DNA from 3 places in the Parasphingorhabdus cellanae genome. Region 2 is predicted to be linked to each of the others. Evidence: predicted binding sites of a transcription regulator. Region 2 holds the regulator's gene; each other region holds the start of a gene.
What was found. The regulator LexA, encoded in region 2, represses DNA repair genes until DNA is damaged. The targets are predictions, from matches to a motif close to GTTCCNCNCTTGTTCT.

Region 1 (6,759 bases), 960 kb from region 2:
TCGACAAACGGGGGACGGGCTTCGACAATCGTGCATAGGATCGTGACCCAACCGGTCAAAAACCAGCGAAAACAAGCGCAGGTCACCGTTTCTTAAAGGCTTTGTGCCATTGTGAATATTTGATTCACCGCCTTTTGAAGCGAGATTCAGCGCGTGGCAGACAGTCCCTTTGGCACCCCCGATGGCGGCCCCAGTAACGGCCCTGATGGCGGCCCCGACAGCAAATGGCTGATTACCCGGTTTGTCGCCGGTTTTTTGCTGTTCAGCGCGGCTTATGCGCTGATCAACCAATTGCCGCTGACGCAATCTATCCTCTATCGCGCAGCCGCGTTTGACTATACCAATGCAGCACTGGCCGGGCTATCTTTTGCGCTACAGGCTTTGCTGCTTTTCATAGCGACACTCTGGCTTTCAAACCGTTGGTTTGTTTTGGCTCTGGTGCTGGTCATACTCTCTGCGGGGATCAACATGATCTATGGCCAGATTGTTGGCGATACACTCGACCTACAGAAAGCCGGCTGGCTCGTGACAGAGGCACGGCAGGCCTTTAACGCGGCAGGAGAGTTTGCATCGCCGCTTGCGTTGGCAGTTGGCAAGTTGCTACTGGCCGCCGCTTTATTGATAGCCGCACGGCGCCTGTCGCATAAACCGGTGCATCAGTTGACCGGTGGCCGCGTTGCTGGCAAAAAATCGACCACCGCTATCATGCTGTTGCTGACAGCGCCCTCGTTTCTCTGGCCTGTCCTCGGCCTGCATCCGCTAGCCGTGGAACGCAATATCTACAGCTACGCGATAGCGATCCTGTCCGCTGATCCCGCACCGCCGCGCGCTGTTGTCACGGCCACATCTGAATCGGACATGGCGATCGATAAAATCATCTGGCTGGTTGATGAAAGCGTATCTTATGAAGCCTTTAACGAGATTATTGCACCACAGATCACGCGCCACACGCCCCTGGATTTTGGCGAAGCGGCATCCATGGGCCATTGCAGCACGCCGTCGAACGTCGCGCTGCGATCAGGAGTGAATGTCCGAACTGTCACTGACACGACAGACCTGCGCCGCACATCGTCCATCTGGGGCTATGCGGCGAAAGCAGGCTATGCCACGACGATGATTGACGGGCAGGTTTCCGGGCCGCCACAAAATCTGTTGCTGCCGCCTGAACGGGCATTGATTGGCACGTACCAAAGCGCTGCCAATGGTATGAAAACCGACTTTGCTATCGCGCGGTCACTCAATGCCAACTTGAAAGCGGATGGCAAACAGTTCGTTTATACCATCCTGCGCGGTGTCCATTTTCAATATCGCGACCATTATCCCCAAGGCGCAATGCCAGAAGGCAGCAGCATGATGGAGCAATATCGAAAGGCGATATCCTATTCCAAACAGGGTTTTTTTGACGCGCTGCTAGACGGCGTTGATCGTTCCAAGGTTGCGATTTTCTATACATCCGACCATGGCCAGAATATCGAGGACGGCGTCACCCCGCATTGCAGCGGAAGCCCGGTGGCGGCCGAATTTTCCGTGCCCCTTATCGGGTTTCTACCGCCGGATATACAGCAAAGCTATGCGTCCGCGCCCGGCGAGCGCAGCCATAGCCAGCTATTCCCGACGACTCTTGCCTTGATGGGTTATGACCCGATTTATGCAGCGGATAATTATGACAATTTGCTGATGGCCCCCACTGCTCGCTATGTCTGGTTTGGCCGCGGTATCGTGCCAGTGGAAGCGGGAGGGCGAATTGATGTGTCCGGTGGAGACCGTTTTCCAGCGCAATAAATACCGGCGGGCTGGGCAGTCATGGTTTCAGGCGATTACAGATGCCACTTCACTACAAATTTTATTCAATAAAGAGTTGATCCTGTTCAATCGTGATCGAACCCAAACGGGACAAGGCATTCAGCCCCAGCAACGAAACATCCGGGCCATCTTCCATGATAGCGACTTCCAGACGACCGAGCGATTGTCCCGCAATCATTATATTATCGGCACGCTGCCAAGCCATCATTCCATAGCCCGAGGCCGTGCGAATGCGTTGTTTTAGCCGGTTTTCCGTGCCCAATCCGACCCGCTTTGCATCCTGTGCATTCAAAACAACTATCGATGCCCCGGTATCGACGGCAAATCGAACGGTAACACCGTCAATATTGCCATCAATGTAGAACAGGCCGTCGCTGCTTCGCGATATGACATGCGGATGGGATGAACTTATTCCGACAGGTCCAACATTAGCAATCTGTGCGACATTTGCCTTTGGAGCCTTAGAAACTGTGTTTTCATCCGGCATGACGGAGAACAGGAATATTTGAATAGCGCTTAAATATAAGGCGCCTGCAGTCAAAGCCGTGAAAAGCCAGAATTCTGGGGATGACAGCCTGTGTCCCGGCTCATATTCTGGCCTTTGTGACATATTGTAAAAACACGTAACACTTATGATCGTTCCAATAAACGGAAATAAAAATGGAAATAAAATCATTTACACTATTGTAAATAAATATATCTATTTGATTTTCTGGGTCTTTAATCAAAATCACCGAATTTATGACAACCCATCGAAGCGATGTGGACGGTCCTCACACCGCTGTAATCAAACCCGCTTGCAAAAAGAACATATATAGAACATAATACGGCCTTATGACCCGCTGGACTCTCCTCCTCATCTTCGGCAAAGCACGCGCATGAGTCTTACCCATATTAAAGTCAAAGGCGCCCGGGAGCATAATCTCAAAGGCGTCGATATCGACCTTCCCCGTGACAAGCTGATCGTCATTACCGGCCTTTCCGGCAGTGGTAAGTCGAGCCTGGCTTTCGACACCATCTATGCGGAAGGTCAGCGCCGCTATGTGGAATCGCTTTCCGCCTATGCGCGCCAGTTTCTGGAGATGATGCAGAAACCGGATGTCGAGCATATTGAGGGCCTGTCCCCCGCCATCTCGATCGAACAGAAAACGACTTCCCGCAATCCGCGTTCGACAGTGGCGACGGTTACCGAGATTTATGACTATATGCGTCTGTTATGGGCGCGCGCAGGTGTGCCTTACTCCCCTGCAACGGGAGAACCGATTACCGCGCAGACGGTGAGCCAGATGGTCGATCGTGTCATGGCATTGCCAGAGAAAACACGGTTTTACCTGCTTGCTCCTGTCGTGCGCGGACGCAAAGGCGAATATCGCAAGGAATTGCTGGAGTGGCAGAAAGCGGGCTTTACCCGTGTCCGTGTCGATGGCGAATTTTACGATATTGAAGAAACGCCAAAGCTCGACAAAAAACTGAAACATGACATTGAGGTTGTCGTCGATCGTCTGGTTGTACGGGCCGAGACCGACAATAAAGAGGGCATGGAAACCCGGCTGGCCGACAGTTTCGAAACCGCTCTGCGGCTGGCCGACGGATTGGCCTTTGTCGATCTGGCGGAGGGAACGGTTGCCGAGGCCATGGCCAAAAAGGCTCCCTCCCCTTCAGGGGAGGGATTAAAGGAGGGGAAGTCCGGTAAGGACGAAACTTCCCCCCTCCCAACCCTCCCCCCTGAAGGGGAGAGGGCTCAAGGCAAGATGAAGGGCACCGGCCTACCCGATAATCGCATTGTGTTTTCCGAACGCTTTGCCTGTCCGGTCAGTGGCTTCACGATTGAGGAGATCGCGCCGCGGCTCTTTTCGTTTAACGCACCGCAAGGCGCCTGCCCCGCCTGTGACGGTCTAGGTGAAAAGCTGCATTTTGATACGCAACTGGTCGTGCCCAATCCGGCGCTGTCGATCAAAAAGGGCGCGGTCGTGCCCTGGGCCAAGTCCAATCCGCCCAGCCCCTATTATATGCAGGTACTTGGCAGTCTCGCAAAACATTTTGAATTTTCGCTCGATACGCCGTGGCAAGATTTGTCGGAACATCATCGCGATATCATCCTCAATGGCACGCAGGGTCTGCCGGTCACTTTACGGTTCCAGGACGGGCGCAAAAGCTATGAGGTCAAGAAGCCGTTTGAAGGCGTGGTCGGTAACCTCACCCGCCGGATGTTGCAAACCGAAAGCGCGTGGATGCGCGAAGAACTGGCGAAGTTTCAAGCGGCGGCGCCTTGCGAAGTCTGTCACGGCGCGCGGCTGAAACCCGAAGCTCTGGCGGTGAAAATTGCGGGTGAGGATATCAGCATCCCGACCCGGCGCAGCGTCGGTGACGCCCTCGCCTTCTTCAACGGTCTCGCCGATCAACTGGACAAGACCCAAAAGCAGATTGCGGAACCGATACTCAAAGAGATTATCGAACGGCTTGGGTTCCTCAACAATGTCGGCCTCGATTATCTCAATCTTGACCGTACCAGCGGCACCTTATCTGGCGGGGAGAGCCAGCGCATCCGTCTGGCAAGCCAGATCGGGTCTGGATTAAGCGGTGTTCTCTATGTGCTCGATGAACCGAGCATTGGCCTACATCAGCGCGATAATGACCGGCTCCTGACCACGCTCAAGCGCCTGCGTGATCTTGGCAATACCGTGATTGTCGTTGAACATGACGAGGATGCTATACGGACCGCGGATTATGTCGTCGATATGGGGCCGGGTGCGGGCGTACATGGCGGCGATGTTGTTGCGGCCGGCACGCTCAAACAGATCCTGAAAGCGAAGAAATCGCTCACCGCAGCCTATCTCAATGGTTCGCGGGAGATTGAGGTTCCGGCAAAGCGGCGCAAAGGCAATGGCAAGAAGCTGACCGTCCATGGCGCAACCGCGAACAACCTGCAAAATGTCACAGCATCAATCCCGCTGGGCACCTTTACCTGTGTCACCGGCCTGTCTGGCTCCGGCAAATCATCGCTGACCATCGATACACTATATGCAGCGGCGGCGCGCACATTGAATGGCGCGCGGGTTATCGCCGGCAAGCATGATAAAATCACCGGCCTGCAATATTGCGACAAGGTCATCGATATCGACCAGTCCCCGATTGGCCGGACACCGCGTTCCAACCCGGCGACCTATACCGGTGCGTTCACCAACATTCGCGACTGGTTTGCGGGCCTGCCCGAAGCGGCGGCGCGCGGCTATAAACCGGGGCGTTTTTCATTCAACGTCAAAGGCGGGCGCTGCGAAGTGTGTCGCGGCGACGGGCTGATCAAGATCGAGATGCACTTCCTGCCCGATGTCTATGTCACCTGCGAGGAATGCGGCGGCAAACGCTATAATCGCGAAACGCTGGAAGTGAAGTTCAAGGGCAAGTCCATCGCCGACATACTCGACATGACGGTCGAAGACGCGGTGAGCTTCTTCAAGGCCGTCCCGCCGATCCGCGACAAAATGGCGATGCTCTATGAAGTGGGCCTCGGCTATATCAAAGTCGGCCAGCAGGCGACAACCCTGTCGGGCGGTGAGGCCCAACGGGTGAAGCTGGCCAAGGAACTGTCCAAACGCTCGACCGGGCAGACGCTCTATATCCTCGACGAGCCGACAACCGGCCTCCATTTCGAGGATGTCCGCAAATTGCTGCAAGTGCTTCATCAATTGGTCGAGCAAGGCAATAGCGTGGTGGTCATTGAGCATAATCTCGATGTCATCAAGACGGCTGATCATATACTCGACCTCGGTCCCGAAGGCGGGGTGCGCGGCGGCGAGATTGTTGCGGAAGGAACCCCGGAACAGGTGGCGAAGGTCAAGGGCAGCTTTACTGGCGGCTATTTGAAGGACATGCTGTCGAAGTGAGGCCGCGCGATCTCCCTTGAGGGAGACTTAGGCGAAGCTTGAAAAATTGCAGACCAGTCATCCTGAACTTGATTCAGGATCCAGAGTAGCAACATGCGACCATCAACCTGGATCCTGAATCAAGTTCAGGATGACGCATCTTGTGGGCAGCGCATTTGGCACCGTCTGTGGGCCATGCCCTTGACACGGTCACTCCCCCGCTCGCACAATGATGCCCATGAAACTCAGCCCGAATTTCCATCTCAGCGAGTTTACGCAATCGCAGACGGCCACGCGGCTGATGCTCGACAACACGCCCGGACCGGCGGAGATCGCAGCGCTGAAACTGCTCTGCGAAAAGGTGCTGGAGCCGGTGCGTGAGAATTATAATCGCCCGGTCCTGATCTCTTCAGGCTATCGCTCGCCCGCCGTCAACCGCGCCATCCGTGGTTCTCGCAGTTCGCAACATGCCAAGGGCGAAGCGGCGGATTTCGAAATTGCCGGTATCGACAACCTGCGTATCTGCCAGTGGATGGAACGGCGGCTCAACTATGACCAGCTGATCCTGGAATTTTACGAGCGCGGCGTGCCGGCAAGCGGCTGGGTTCACGTGTCTTACCGCGAACCCTATCGCAATCAGGAACTGACCGCCAAGCGTGTCGTCCGCAACGGCCGGCGACGAACCGTCTATCAGAACGGGATCGTCGGATAATGTCCTGAAGCTTTCGAAAACCCTCGTCAAATCAGCGGGTTTACGCACGTACCGCTGAGCCGCTCGATCACGCGCTTTTGATCACCTTCGCCTGCCACAAAATAAAGACGGGCGCGATTAGCTCTAGCACCATGCCGCCAACCATCTCTGCGGGCGGCGCGCCTATGCTCAGGTAAGAAACCACCCGGCCCAAACCACCGATAAACACGGCCAGCACCGCCAGGCGAAACACGGATGCCCGTCCCACTATATCGCCGGCGGCATAAAATAGCATCGCTGCAATGCCAATATACACGCCGGAGAGATAGCGAAACTGATTATCCATCGCTGGGGTAAAGGGTTCCCCGGCCATCAATTGTGCCGCACCTAAGACGATGCCTG
Region 2 (6,759 bases):
AACAAACCGAACGGCTGTCTAAACTGTTGCCCGACGACCGGATCATGGTTTCCGAAAGCGGCATTTTCACGCATGATGATTGTCAGCGATTGTCTCGCTCTGGCGCACGCGCTTTTTTGGTCGGAGAGTCGCTCATGCGGCAGGATGATGTGGAAGCAGCCACGCGTCAGCTTTTAACCGGCAGTCCAAAGTAGAGAAGAGGCTTAAATGAGCAAACTCACCCATATAGATGGCGATGGCGCCGCCCATATGGTCGACGTTTCGGCCAAAGACGACACGATACGCGAAGCCCGCGCTGAAGGTGTGATCCATATGGCTGCAGAGGTGCTTGAAACGATTAAAGCCAACGCAATGAAAAAGGGCGATGTGCTCGCCACCGCACGGATTGCTGGGATCATGGCGGCGAAAAAGACCAGCGAGCTGATCCCGCTCTGCCACCCGCTGGCGCTCAGCAAGGTCGCCGTTGAATTTGAATTTCTGGATGATGGCATAAGGGTTGAGGCCATGGCCCGGCTTACCGGTAAAACTGGCGTGGAAATGGAAGCATTGACGGCTGCTTCGACTGCGCTCTTGACAGTATATGATATGTCCAAAGCAATGCAGAAGGACATGGTCATCAGCGACATTCGCCTGCTATCAAAATCCGGCGGAAAATCGGGAGACTGGACGGCCGAATGAAGCCATTATTGCCTCTGGAAGAAGCGCAAAAGCGGCTGATTGCCATGGCGCAGCGGTCGCCATCAGAAACAATTCCGGTGGGAGAGGCCAATGGCCGCTATCTTGCGGAAGATCTTATCGCAAAACGCAGCCAGCCCGCGGCCGATATGTCCGCGATGGATGGCTATGCCATTGCCTTTGACGACCGCGCCGGACCTTGGCAGCTGGTCGGCGAATGCAAGGCGGGAAGCCCGCCCTGCCCGCCGATACAGGCTGGCCAGGCAGCGCGTATCTTTACGGGGGCGCTGTTACCGGAGGGCGCCGATACGGTCGTGATGCAGGAAAATGTAAAATCGGACGGTGCAAAGATCCAGCTGATAGATGATCCTTCGCCGGTTAAAGGCCGCCATGTGCGGCATGCTGGCGGCGACTTTAAAGCCGGCGATGTCGCCTTGAAAGCCGGCTTGCAACTTAATCCCGCAGCCTTGGGGCACGCCGTCATCGCCGGCGCCGGCCACTTGTCTGTTGGCGGTACTCCGAAAATTGCAGTCCTTTCTACTGGAGACGAACTCGTCGCGCCGGGTGACGATACCGAAGCGCATCAGATACCGGCGAGCAATGATGTCATGATCGCTGCGATGCTAGATCAGCTCCCTGCCAAATCCCGATCAATTAGCCGGATCAAGGACGATATGGATAGCCTTTGCGCCGCTCTCGAAAGCGCGGAAGATTGCGATATAATTGTTACCATCGGCGGGGCGTCGGTGGGTGACCATGATCTCGTCGCGCCTGCCTTTAATCGGCTGGGAGGCCATACGGATTTTTGGAAAATAGCTATGAAACCGGGCAAACCGCTTATGGCCGGAAAGCTTGGCAGCAGCCTCGTCGTCGCCTTGCCCGGCAACCCTGGATCTGCCTTTGTCACGGCGACATTATTCCTGGTACCGCTTATCCGTTATCTCGCCGGAGCAGAAGATTACATGCCCGTCATGCAGAGCGCGACATCCTCTTCGATGTTACCAGCGACTAGCCAGCGAGCAGAATTTCTAAGAGCCAAGGTTGATGGATCTGGCATCACCGCTTTTGACAGCCAGGATAGCGCCAAGCTTTCCATACTCGCAGCAGCCAATGCGCTGCTCTATCGCCCGGCGCATAGTCCGGAACAGCAAAAAGGTGCGGAAGTTTCTTATATAGCCATCTGAAATGGCTTGACTTAACCCTATTTGTTTCATAATTGTTCTTTATTCGTTCCCGATAAGGACATGAAATATGCTCACGCCCAAACAACATGAACTGCTGTGTTTCATCCATAATAGCTTGGAGGAATCTGGTGTATCCCCGTCTTTTGAAGAGATGAAAGACGCATTGGGATTGAAATCCAAATCGGGTGTCCATCGATTGATCAGCGCTTTGGAAGAGCGCGGCTTCCTGCGGCGGCTACCCAATCGCGCACGGGCTCTGGAGGTTACTAAACTTCCCGAAGGCGGTAATTTGAAACCGGCACCGTCCAATGTCGTCAATATCATGCCTGACGCGGTTCGCTCTGCTCCGATGAAAGAGATTCCGGTGGCGTCCAATGATGTGATTGAAATCCCGCTTCACGGTAAGATCGCCGCTGGTGTGCCGATTGAGGCGCTAGAAGGACAATCTGCGCTCAGCGTGCCGGCGGCCCTTTTGGGATCGGGTGAACATTATGCACTGGAAGTATCCGGTGATTCGATGATCGATGCGGGCATTTTAGACGGTGATTACGCGCTCATTCAGCGTACCGAAACCGCACGCAATGGCGAAATTGTAGTTGCACTCGTCCATGATGAGGAAGCCACGCTCAAATATCTGTTTAAAGACAGCGGTCAGGTTCGCCTTGATCCTGCTAACCCAGCCTATGAACCACAAATATTTGGTGCCGGCGAAGTACGTATACAGGGCAAAATGGCAGGATTATTGCGGCGTTATAATTAGGTTTTTGCCGGCTTTCTCTGCATTCGGCCTTTTTTCGGGATCGCTGAAACGCGTCCATGCTTGACGCCCAGTGTCGCTCAACGTGGTTTTCACCTGTTGGCTTTCAAGGTCGATCGTCATGCCACCAACTTGCTGCAAAAGCGTGCGGTCCGCCTTGAACCAGCGCGGCTGACAACTGGCGGGCAAGCGCCTTTCACTGACGACGATATCGGCTCGGCTGCAGGCGGCAGATAGCGCCAGAGCCGGAATATAATAAGAGCTGCGCGTCGTCACCATAGTCCAGTTTCTATCAGACGCTTCAACGATCACCGTACAACTATCGACATTGCATTGAGCATTGGGCCAGTTCTCCAGTGCTATGGCATCGCCATCAATACCGGCATTTTCCAAAAGCATATCATATGCAAAACCGCCTTTGCTGGTCCGCAACATTGCCAGTTCTCCTGATTGATTGCGGATACCAACATGTCGCCCATCGCTAGTGATATAGATATCTGGCGGACGGTCTGTCAGTATGATCAGCGTCCCGCAACATACCGGCAACAGTCCCCATGCCCGCCAACGCTGAGTCCACAACGCCAACCACAATCCGCCAAATATCAGCAACCCGAAAGCCGCCAGTGGCATGGTTGGTAACATCGTTACCGATCCTGGGCTGCCGGACACATAATGAGCCAGAACCAGAAGACCGTTGAGCGCTTTTTCACAAACCCACCAGACGGGTGCGCCCAGACCCACGATATCGAGCAACAATGCCAGGGCTTCGAGTGGCATGATGAAAAATGTAGTGAGCGGAATTGCAATGATATTCGCTAAAGCGCCGTAAATTCCAGCCTTGTGAAAATGGAAGAGCGCAATCGGCATCAGTGCCAATTCCACAACAAGTCCCGTCAAAAACAGAGCCAGTATCGCTCTGCCAAAACGCTTCAAAACAGCTTCATCTCTTCGAGAAAAAAGAGACTGAATCCTTGGGTGGGTATGGAGTGCGATAATCGCCGTAACGGCCGCAAAACTAAGTTGAAAGCTGGGGCCCACTAAAGATTCAGGCCAGATGATCAGGACCAGCAATGCGCCAGCAGCCACCATCCGAAGAGTGATGGCGCTCCGACCGATGATGAGCGCGGTCAGTATAAGCAATGCCGCAATGCAAGCCCTTATCGTTGGGACTTGTGCGCCCGTTAGCAATGTATAGGCCAGCGCTGCTGCCGCCGCGCAACTGGCAGCGATCAGCGGCAATCGAAAGCGCAAGGCCAATGCCGGGAACAAGGCCAATACCCGCATCACCAGTAGATAAACCGCGCCGACAATCGCGGTCACATGCAACCCGCTGATCGACAGAAGATGCGCCAGCCCGCTGCGGCGCATTGCCTCAGCATCTTCGTCACTAATGGCCCCGCGATCGCCAGTCGCAAGCGTTGCCCCAATGGCTCCTGCCCCACCGTCCATCTGAGACTGGACATGATTGGAAAGCCTCTGGCGATAATCTGGTAGTAAAGCCATAGGTCCCCACTTCGGTTTTGCGGGCTCGATGACCTTTATATCTCCAAGTGCTTGGCCCGTAGCACCCAGTCCCATGAACCAGGCACGGCGAGAAAAATCATAAGCACCCGGCAAGGACGCCATGGCCGGTGGCATAAGCCGGGCGCGTAGTTGGACAACAGCACCCGCCTTCAAATCGTCCGTTGCTTTGTCAATCGGTACATTCAACCGCACGCGCGGAGGCAAACCTTGTTTCTCATGCGTATCGAGGGTCAGGCGAAAGATATCACGCGCGCTCACGATTTCGGTCTTTTCGATCTCACCATAGAAAGTCGCTACGGTTGGACGTTCCAAAACTGGGGCCGCAACGGACACTGATCGTATCCACATGATCGCACAGCCGGCGCCAAGAAATAAGAGAAACCAGAAAATGGCTGAGCCGATGCGCGTCCCCTGCCCCATCAATTTGACAAAAACAGCCAAGCCCAGGCAGAAAGCGATAAATGCAATCCATAAATGAGAATCGGCCATCAAAAACCAGCTCGCGATTCCCGTGCTAAGGCCAACCGGCACCCAAAGCGGTAGCTGATCGCGTTCTTTTTCCAAGCATATTTCAAGCTGCCCAAAAATTTGCGAATTTCTAACATATTCAGGCAATTGTCGGGCGCGAAACAGCATGCTAAGGGCCTTGCCAACAACACCAGTAATGGTGACCCTTTTTAATTTTTCATGCGCTACGTCAGAGCTATCGAGATCAAAACCACTCTGCATCGCATTTGCCTAACACAGGATGAAATCAAGCGTGACTCTTAAAGAAACCGACACAGTCGTTACACGTTTTGCCCCCTCTCCGACGGGCTTTTTGCATATTGGTGGTGCGCGCACCGCGATGTTCAACTGGCTATTTGCAAGACATCATGGCGGGAAAGCGCTGCTGCGGATCGAAGATACCGACAAGGCCCGTTCAACCCAGGAAGCGATTGATGCCATTTCAGAAGGGCTGGAATGGTTGGGGCTGGATTGGGACGACGAAACCGTCTTTCAATCCGAACGCGCGACGCGTCATGCGGAAGTTGCGCATGAGCTGCTTGCATCCGGCAATGCCTATAAATGTTTTGCTACACCGGAAGAACTGACCGCCATGCGCGAGCAGCAGAAAGCCGAGAAAAAGCCGATGCGTTATGACGGTCGCTGGCGTGATCGTGATCCGTCTGAAGCGCCAGAGGGCGCGCCTTATGTTGTCCGTCTTAAAACCGAAACCGGTGGCAAATTGGCAATCGAAGATGCCGTTCAAGGAGAGGTGTCTGTTCAAAATAGTGAGATTGATGACTTTATCCTGCTGCGTTCAGACGGAACACCTACTTATATGCTAGCGGTTGTGGTCGACGATCATGATATGGGCGTGACCCATCTGATCCGCGGGGATGATCATCTCAACAACGCGTTCCGACAGCTTGCTATGATCCGCGCTATGGGTTGGAGAGAACCGACCTATGCGCATATCCCCCTAATCCACGGTAATGACGGCGCCAAACTTTCCAAACGGCATGGCGCATTGGGCGTCGAGGCTTATCGCGATATCGGCATCATGGCCGACGCCATGTTCAATTACTTGCTCCGTTTGGGTTGGGGCCATGGTGATGACGAAATTATTTCGCGCGCTCAGGCGATAGAGTGGTTTGGGCTTTCCGGCGTTGGAAAATCGCCGTCGCGCTTTGATGCCAAAAAACTTCAAAATTTGAACGGACAATATATTCGAGAAGCCGATGATAGCGCTCTTGTTACCCTGACCACGCCATGGATTGAGGAAGAGCTTGGTTCTAAATTATCACCTGCTGACTCCAATTTATTGGCTCAAGCCATGCCGGTTTTAAAAAGCCGCGCAAAGAATCTTATCGAATTGGCTAATAATAGCCTTTTTCTCTATAAAAAACGACCACTTGACCTCGACGAGAAGGCACAATCTCTGCTAGATGCTGACGCACGGCAGCTGCTTGAATCGATTCACTCGACCTTGGCCGACCTTGAAGATTGGACGATCGAGGCAACAGAGGACAGAGTAAAAGCCATAGCAGAGGCCGCCGAATTGGGGTTAGGGAAGCTCGCACAACCTATGCGGGCCGCTCTGACGGGAAGTACCAGTTCACCCGGAATTTTTGACGTGCTGATACTCTTGGGCAAGGAAGAGTCATTGGATCGTCTTGCAGATCAGATAAAGTAACCTGAAGTTTCAGGGTCAGAAAGGACAATATTGTGGGCAACAATAGCGCAGGATTTAATATCAACGGCGAAAATCACGAATTCGCGATGATGAAGGGAACCGAAGGACCGGATGTTGTTGATATCCGGAAGCTCTATGCACAAACCGGCGCGTTCACTTATGATCCTGGCTTCACCTCTACCGCGAGCTGTGAATCTGAGTTGACTTTTATTGATGGCGGCGAAGGCATATTGCTGCACCGCGGCTATCCAATCGAACAGCTTGCCGAGCACAGTAGCTTTATGGAAGTGGCGCATTTGCTGCTGCGCGGAGAACTGCCAACTTCCGACGAATATACCGATTTTACTAGCACGATTACTCGCCATACTATGTTGCATGATCAATTGCGCGGTTTTTATCAGGGCTTTCGCCGTGACGCGCATCCCATGGCGATCATGTGC
Region 3 (6,759 bases), 120 kb from region 2:
ATCGCGCCGTTCGAGATCAATCGGATTAAACTCGGCACAGCGTCCGCCCCAGATCGCTGTGGTTCCGCCAAAGAAACGCAGCCGCGCATCGACCAGGGGATAATAGTCATGGCCAATGGATGGGCCGTCGGCCAATGCCTGAATATCAGCTTCAAAGTCGATGCCGCCGCTTTCGAGCAGCAATATCTGTAATCCGGAACGTGCCAGTTGCCGCGCCAGCGTGATGCCCGCTGCGCCTGATCCCACTATACATATGTCCGCTTCAAAGCGTGTAAAAGGGTCGGATTCCCTCAGGTCAATAATCACTAGCCAGCCTCAAACAACTAGACTCGCGCATTTTGCACGAGCTTCGACCCTACCAGTTATAATATATCATTTTGGGTAAGCGAATTACAAGGGTTCGCCGTATTTGGCCGAAAATGTCAAAATTGAGCTTTTACACTGTCCACTTCTTCAACCGGCACCATCAGATAATCAGCGAGTGCGAGATCACCGTGAATGCCGATTTCATCAATCTGCTCGATCTTAGATAAGGCTTCATCTGCATTGCGCCTGATCCGGAACATCACATAATTTGCTTTGGCCAAATGGTCTTCGATGATCTTCTGCTGTGCAAGCCGTGGTGCGTTTTCTTTGTTATAAGCTGGCAGTATTTCGACCAGCACGTAAGGGCGCGGACCCTCCAGCAAAGACTGGATGCCTTGAATGACGAAAGCCTCACCGCCTTCAACATCGATTTTGACGATGGCTATGTCGTCTGGGATTAATCCGTCAGGAAGATCATCAAGCCCCACAACGACAACGGATTTCGTTGCAATGGCACCGTCGCGAAAGCCTTCGACCAAGCTGGCTGAGGGGTCGGTGTCTTCATTGCGGTAAATCTGCAGCTGCAGGATATCTGTTTTGACACTCAACCCTGCTGGTATAACCGTATAGGGCAGGTGGTTTGCGGTGATCAGCGCTTGTGCATAATCCGCGCAAGCCGGGTTGGGTTCAAAGCCAACATAGCCGCGATCAGGGTCTACCGCTGCGACTTTCAACATAGTCTGACCGAGATTGACGCCGACATCGATAAAGGCGCCCTTTTTCTGTTTGAATAGCCGCGCAATCATTTCTGCCATCCACGGTTCGGAAATATAGGTTTTCCGGCCGTTGATAATCGGCACCACAAAATGGCGGCCAAAAGCTTCTTCGGTATAGCTGCGATTGAACAGGCCGAGGCGCTTGAGGATGAAATGGGCGGCGCGATTATGGAGAGCAGGCATGCCGCTTTACTTCCCTTGTTTTTGCTTAAAGATCAAGCTGTTCGCTCAAGCCACTTCGACAAAACTATCGAGTACGCGCTTCTGGCCGCTTTTTTCAAACTCGATTTCCAGCTTGTTGCCCTCTTTCTCCATCACTTCGCCATAGCCGAATTTCGTGTGGAAAACGCGCATGCCAACCGTGACATCATCGCGGCCTTTATTGCCCAGCGAGACGGCACTGCGCCGTGCTTCCTTGATATTTTTGGGCGTGCTGTCGAAGCCGCCTGTATTACGCGCCCGTTTCCAGCCTGGGCCGCGCGTAGTCCCACGCGCGGCGTCGGCAAAGGGATCAGCACGTTCCGACCAATTGGCGCGCCACAGGCTTTCGCCGCCCATCATGCTGGATTCTTCTTCGATATGTTCCGGCGGCAATTCGCCGATAAAGCGGGACGGGATAGAGCTGGTCCACTGACCATAAATCCGCCGATTGGCTGCGTGGAAGATCGTGCATTTTTTCTTCGCCCGGGTAATCGCAACATAGGCGAGGCGGCGTTCTTCCTCCAGACTGGCATTGCCGCCTTCGTCAAGACTGCGCTGGGACGGGAAGACACCTTCCTCCCATCCGGCGCAAAAAACATGGTCATATTCCAGACCTTTGGCCCCATGCATGGTCATGATCGTGACCTTGGCTTCGTCACTTGCTGCATCATTGTCCATGACCAGCGACACATGTTCAAGGAAGTCGCCAAGCGTCTCATATTCCTCCATCGCGCGCGTCAGTTCGGTCAGGTTTTCGAGCCGTCCAGCGGCTTCTGGCGTACGGTCGGCCTGCAACATGGCGGTATAACCACATTCGTCGAGCACTACCCGTGCCAGCTCCGCATGCGGTAGCTCCTCGGCATTGGTCTGCCATCTGGCAAAATTGCGCATCAGCTCCTGCAGCGTATTGCGTGCTCGGGCCGGCAATTCATCCGTATCGCAGATGCTCAAAGCCGCTGCGGCCAGCGGAATGCTCTGTGCCCGTGCGAGCCGGTGGACTTTTTCCACAGTTTTATCCCCAAGGCCGCGCTTGGGCACGTTGACGATCCGTTCAAAGGCCAGATCATCGGCGGGTTGCGCAATGACTCGCAGATAGGCGAGGGCGTCGCGAATTTCCGCCCGCTCGTAAAAACGAAAACCACCGATAATCTTGTACGGCATGCCGATGGAGATAAACCGGTCCTCAAATTCGCGTGTCTGAAACTGCGCGCGAACGAGGATCGCCATGTCGTTGAGCGAAACGCCCTTGTTTTGAAGGCTCTCCATTTCTTCGCCGGTGCGGCGGGCTTCTTCGGGACCGTCCCAGACGCCGGTGACCTGAACCTTGTCACCCTCTTCTTCCTCGGTCCAAAGGGTCTTGCCAAGGCGCCCGCTATTATTGGCGATCAGCGCAGAGGCAGCCGCCAATATGTGCGGCGTGGAGCGATAATTTTGCTCCAGCTTGATGACCTTGGCATCCGGAAAATCTTTCTCGAAGCGCAGGATATTGGCGACTTCTGCTCCGCGCCATGAATAAATGCTCTGGTCATCATCGCCGACACAGCAGATATTCTTGCGCTCCTGCGCGAGCAGCCGCAGCCACAGATATTGGCTGCTATTCGTATCCTGATATTCGTCGACAAGGATATATTTAAAACGTTCCTGGTAGAGTTTCAAAATCTCTCGGTCGGTTTTGAGCAGATTAAGGATATGCAGCAAAAGATCGCCAAAATCGCAGGCGTTGAGTACCTTTAACCGCGCCTGATAGGCGGCATAAAATTCCTGACCACGGCCGTTGGCGTAGCGTTCATTCTCATTGGCATCGAGATCCGCAGGGTTTAGCCCGCGGTTTTTCCATTGATCGATCAGGCTAGCGAGTGACCGCGCAGGCCAGCGCTTTTCGTCCAGTTCTTCGGCCTGAATGAGCTGTTTCAGTAGCCGCAGCTGGTCATCGGTGTCGAGGATCGTAAAGTTGCTTTGCAGCCCGACCAGTTCCGCATGGCGGCGCAGCATTTTGGCCCCGATGCTATGGAATGTGCCGAGCCAGGGCATGCCTTCGACCGCATCGCCGACAATTGTGCCGATCCGCTCTTTCATCTCGCGCGCAGCCTTGTTGGTGAAGGTTACGGCCAAAATCTCGGACGGCCAGGCCTTGCGGGAATAAACCAAATGCGCCAGCCGCCGAGTAAGAGCGGCGGTTTTGCCAGTGCCGGCACCGGCCAGAACCAATACCGGCCCTTCGGTGGTCAGCACCGCATCGCGCTGCGGCGTGTTAAGGCCACGCACGTAAGGCGGATCCGATTCAGCGGGCATGTTTACAGCGTTGGACACAGGTGAACAGTTAGGGAACATCCGCAGCGGCGGCAAGGCTAATATCAGTTTTGACATGACCCAAGGTGCAGGTTGTGGATCATGTTGCGATGCAGCATAAGCAAATCATACTTAAAATGCTGCCAAAGACAGGAAATGAATATGAGCAAACGTTTGATGTTTAGTGCAATTATCGCGACCGTAATGATGGCGACAACCACGGCTTATTCGCATATGCAAAATGACAGTGCCGAAACAGCAACGGCTTACGAGACCGCCAACAGCTAGGCCAATAATCAGGCGGGGCGCAATATGTGGAGTCTTGCTTTGCCGCTATCCCGTTCACTTTCCAATTCAAAACCCTTAACAGCTATGTTCTCGTTGCGGGACGTTTCTATCGCAATCCAACTGGAAGGCGAAAACCAGCCGTGGCGATTCAACTTATCGAGCGCAACCGCGCCGGCCCCGGTTCCATAAGGCGGGTCCATCAGAATTAAGTCATAAGGTTGGCGGGCGAGGCCAAGAGCCAGCACTGAACCGATACGAACATCTGCTTTGGCATCCAACGTTTCGATGTTTTTTTCGAGAGCCTTCAGCGCTTCGCGGTCTTGTTCGACAAAAGTACAATGCGCCGCGCCGCGCGATAAAGCTTCCAAACCAAGCGCGCCAGCACCAGAAAACAGATCCAGGACCTGTAAATCGGCAAAATCACCCAATCGGCTGGTGAGCATGGAAAACAACCGTTCTCGCGTGCGATCGGCGGTTGGACGCGTGGTATCCCCCTTGGGCGCGACAATTTTCCGGCCGCGCCAATCGCCCGCGATTATTCTCATAAAATATTTCTTTTCATCTGCTTTTTATTAAGTCCTTCACGCTTTGCCGTAATAGTCAGTAACAACATAATTACAAAGGTCGTAAGATGGAACAGTTTGGTTTTGGTAAGGCGGTGTCAGGCGGCACTCCAGTAACAGAGGATGAGATACGCAAAATGCGGATTGATGATCTGTTGACCCTTCGAGAAAGTTTCTCGAAACCGAAGCAAAAAAAATCAGATGATCCTGTGGATCAAAGGGTGTCGGAAGAGCTCGACTTTGCCAAGCGATTGCTGGAAATCATCGAAGCGGAAATTGAAGCGCGCGGGATGCCTGCGTCCACTGTCAAAAAGTTGGAACGGGTTGAAGATATGCTGGAAGACCTGTCTGATATCGTGGAGTCAGATGATAAATGCGAAAGCGTAAAAGCAGCAAAGTCGGAAGACTTAAGCCGGCGGATGCAGCGTAGCGATCTCTATGGCAAGAACCCGATTTGCGACTAGCCGCTCGGTCTGTTCTATTTCAACGTCCGTCGAAATTTGACCAGATCGTGCCGTCGGACAGCTTCTATGTCTCCCTTGGCGAGATTGCCAAGTATAAAAGGGCCATAGCGGGTGCGGATCAGGCGCGAGACTTTTAGGCCGAGATATTCCAATACACGGCGGACTTCGCGGTTTTTACCCTCGGTCAAAGTCATTTCAATCCACTGATTGCGGCCGGTGCGGCGCTCCAGATTGGCTTCAATCGGGCCATAGTGCATGCCTTCGACAATGACGCCCCGGTACAGCTCTTCGAGCTGATTCTGCGTGATGTCGCCAAAAGTTCGCGCGCGATACGTGCGCTCGACGCCAGTTTTGGGGAGTTCCATCTCTCGCTTAAACTCGCCATCGGTGGTCATTAAAAGCAAGCCTTCGGTGTTCAAATCGAGCCGTCCAATCGGCATGACCCGCTCCAGATCATCCGGCAGCACATCATAGATGGTTTTCTTGCCCGAGGCATCGCGCTCCGCGGTAATATATCCATTAGGCTTGTGAAAACGAAACAGCTTGGCAGGCGCGGGCTCCGCGACGGGATTGCCGTCGACTGTGATCCCGGTGAGATTTTTGAGTAGTAAGGATGGATGATCGACGGTAACCCCGTTTAGAGCGATCCGTTCTTCTCCAATCATCCGCTCAATTTCCCGGCGTGATGCCACGCCAGCGCGGGCCAGCAATTTGGCAATGCGTTGCCCTTCGCGGACTTGCGCTTCTGGCGGTTTGGCCTTGGCAGGTTCTTGCTTTGCTCCGCGTGTAGGCTTGGCTTTGTAAACTTTGCCAGAATCGCTCTTGGTTTCTTTATCGGTCATGCTATTTCGCATGGCGGAAAAAAAACTTTGCTGCAATCTGTAACCGATTGGGTGATGCAGGCGAATGGCTGGATAGTTACTTGTTTGGAAGGTGTCACGATGCGTTATATAATATTGCCAGCAATGGTTGCAGCAACAGCATTTGCTGGCTTTATGGGTGCCCAAATCGCCCAATCATCTAGCGGCGCTTCCGCACAAGTGACTACACCCGCAGCGTCTAATGGCGCGAAAAATTTTGGCGACGAAACGGTTTCCCCTAATCCGGGCTCTAATCCGGTCGTCGTCGAACTCTTCACCAGTCAGGGATGCTCATCCTGCCCCCCTGCAGACATGCTAGCGTCCCGGCTAGCCAAAGATAGCGCCCTGCTGGTGATTTCGCGGCCCGTTACCTACTGGGACCGGCTCGGCTGGAAGGATACGTTGGCAAGAGAAGATAACACGCGGCTTCAGCGCACCTATGCCAGTAAAGGCAAAGCCGGTTCCGGCGTTTATACACCGCAGATGGTGGTCAATGGCGGTGGTGGAGCCGTGGGTTCGCGCGAGGGCGATATTCGATCATTGGTTCGCTTGGCGAAAAACGACACCGGTCCTGTTATCGAAACCAATCGCGCGGATAATGGTGATGTTACGGTCACCATCAAGGGGAAATCCCGCTATATGGCCGGCGTTTCGCTCTTGGCATTAAGCTCGTCGGAAACCGTTCAGGTTGGTCGCGGCGAAAATGGTGGCCGCAAGCTGCATTATACCAACGTTGTTAAAAGCGAGCGCAATCTGGGTAGCTGGGACGGCACATCGATGCGCGTCAAATTGTCGAGCACGGACCTGAGCGTAGCAGGCGCCGATAAATACGCGATTATCGTCCAGCGTCCCGGTGCCGGAACCATTGTCGGCGCCAAGCTGCTCGATATTTAAGCGCATTCGAAAAATCTGACTGGTATTCAAAGCATTTGCCGCTAGTGTTTCTCTCAGTTCAAGGGAGAGTATCGCGTGAGTGGACAGACAGCAGACATCGGATGGCGTAAAATTTTAC

Region 1: uvrA (excinuclease ABC subunit UvrA) is a predicted target of LexA. The motif match lies at 2,609-2,624, and genes of this name have one in related genera.
Region 3: J4G78_RS17750 (ATP-dependent helicase) is a predicted target of LexA. The motif match lies at 3,597-3,612, and genes of this name have one in related genera.

Annotation. Positions count from the first base shown of each region.
Region 1 is NZ_CP071794.1:1,005,048-1,011,806, forward strand. It holds gene J4G78_RS05020 (sulfatase-like hydrolase/transferase) at 154-1,782, shown strand; gene J4G78_RS05025 (retropepsin-like aspartic protease family protein) at 1,844-2,290, opposite strand; gene uvrA (excinuclease ABC subunit UvrA) at 2,682-5,687, shown strand; gene J4G78_RS05035 (D-Ala-D-Ala carboxypeptidase family metallohydrolase) at 5,905-6,378, shown strand; gene J4G78_RS05040 (DUF4345 domain-containing protein) at 6,446-6,759, opposite strand, start outside.
Region 2 is NZ_CP071794.1:47,301-54,059, reverse strand. It holds gene trpC (indole-3-glycerol phosphate synthase TrpC) at 1-194, shown strand, start outside; gene moaC (cyclic pyranopterin monophosphate synthase MoaC) at 208-678, shown strand; gene J4G78_RS00260 (molybdopterin molybdotransferase MoeA) at 675-1,859, shown strand; gene lexA (transcriptional repressor LexA) at 1,927-2,619, shown strand; gene J4G78_RS00250 (ComEC/Rec2 family competence protein) at 2,599-4,869, opposite strand; gene gltX (glutamate--tRNA ligase) at 4,889-6,319, shown strand; gene J4G78_RS00240 (citrate synthase) at 6,379-6,759, shown strand, end outside.
Region 3 is NZ_CP071794.1:3,702,091-3,708,849, forward strand. It holds gene J4G78_RS17740 (FAD-dependent oxidoreductase) at 1-246, opposite strand, end outside; gene J4G78_RS17745 (FkbM family methyltransferase) at 423-1,265, opposite strand; gene J4G78_RS17750 (ATP-dependent helicase) at 1,311-3,575, opposite strand; gene J4G78_RS18320 (hypothetical protein) at 3,735-3,860, shown strand; gene rsmD (16S rRNA (guanine(966)-N(2))-methyltransferase RsmD) at 3,869-4,405, opposite strand; gene J4G78_RS17760 (hypothetical protein) at 4,492-4,887, shown strand; gene J4G78_RS17765 (pseudouridine synthase) at 4,902-5,729, opposite strand; gene J4G78_RS17770 (DUF1223 domain-containing protein) at 5,829-6,641, shown strand; gene J4G78_RS17775 (AmpG family muropeptide MFS transporter) at 6,717-6,759, shown strand, end outside.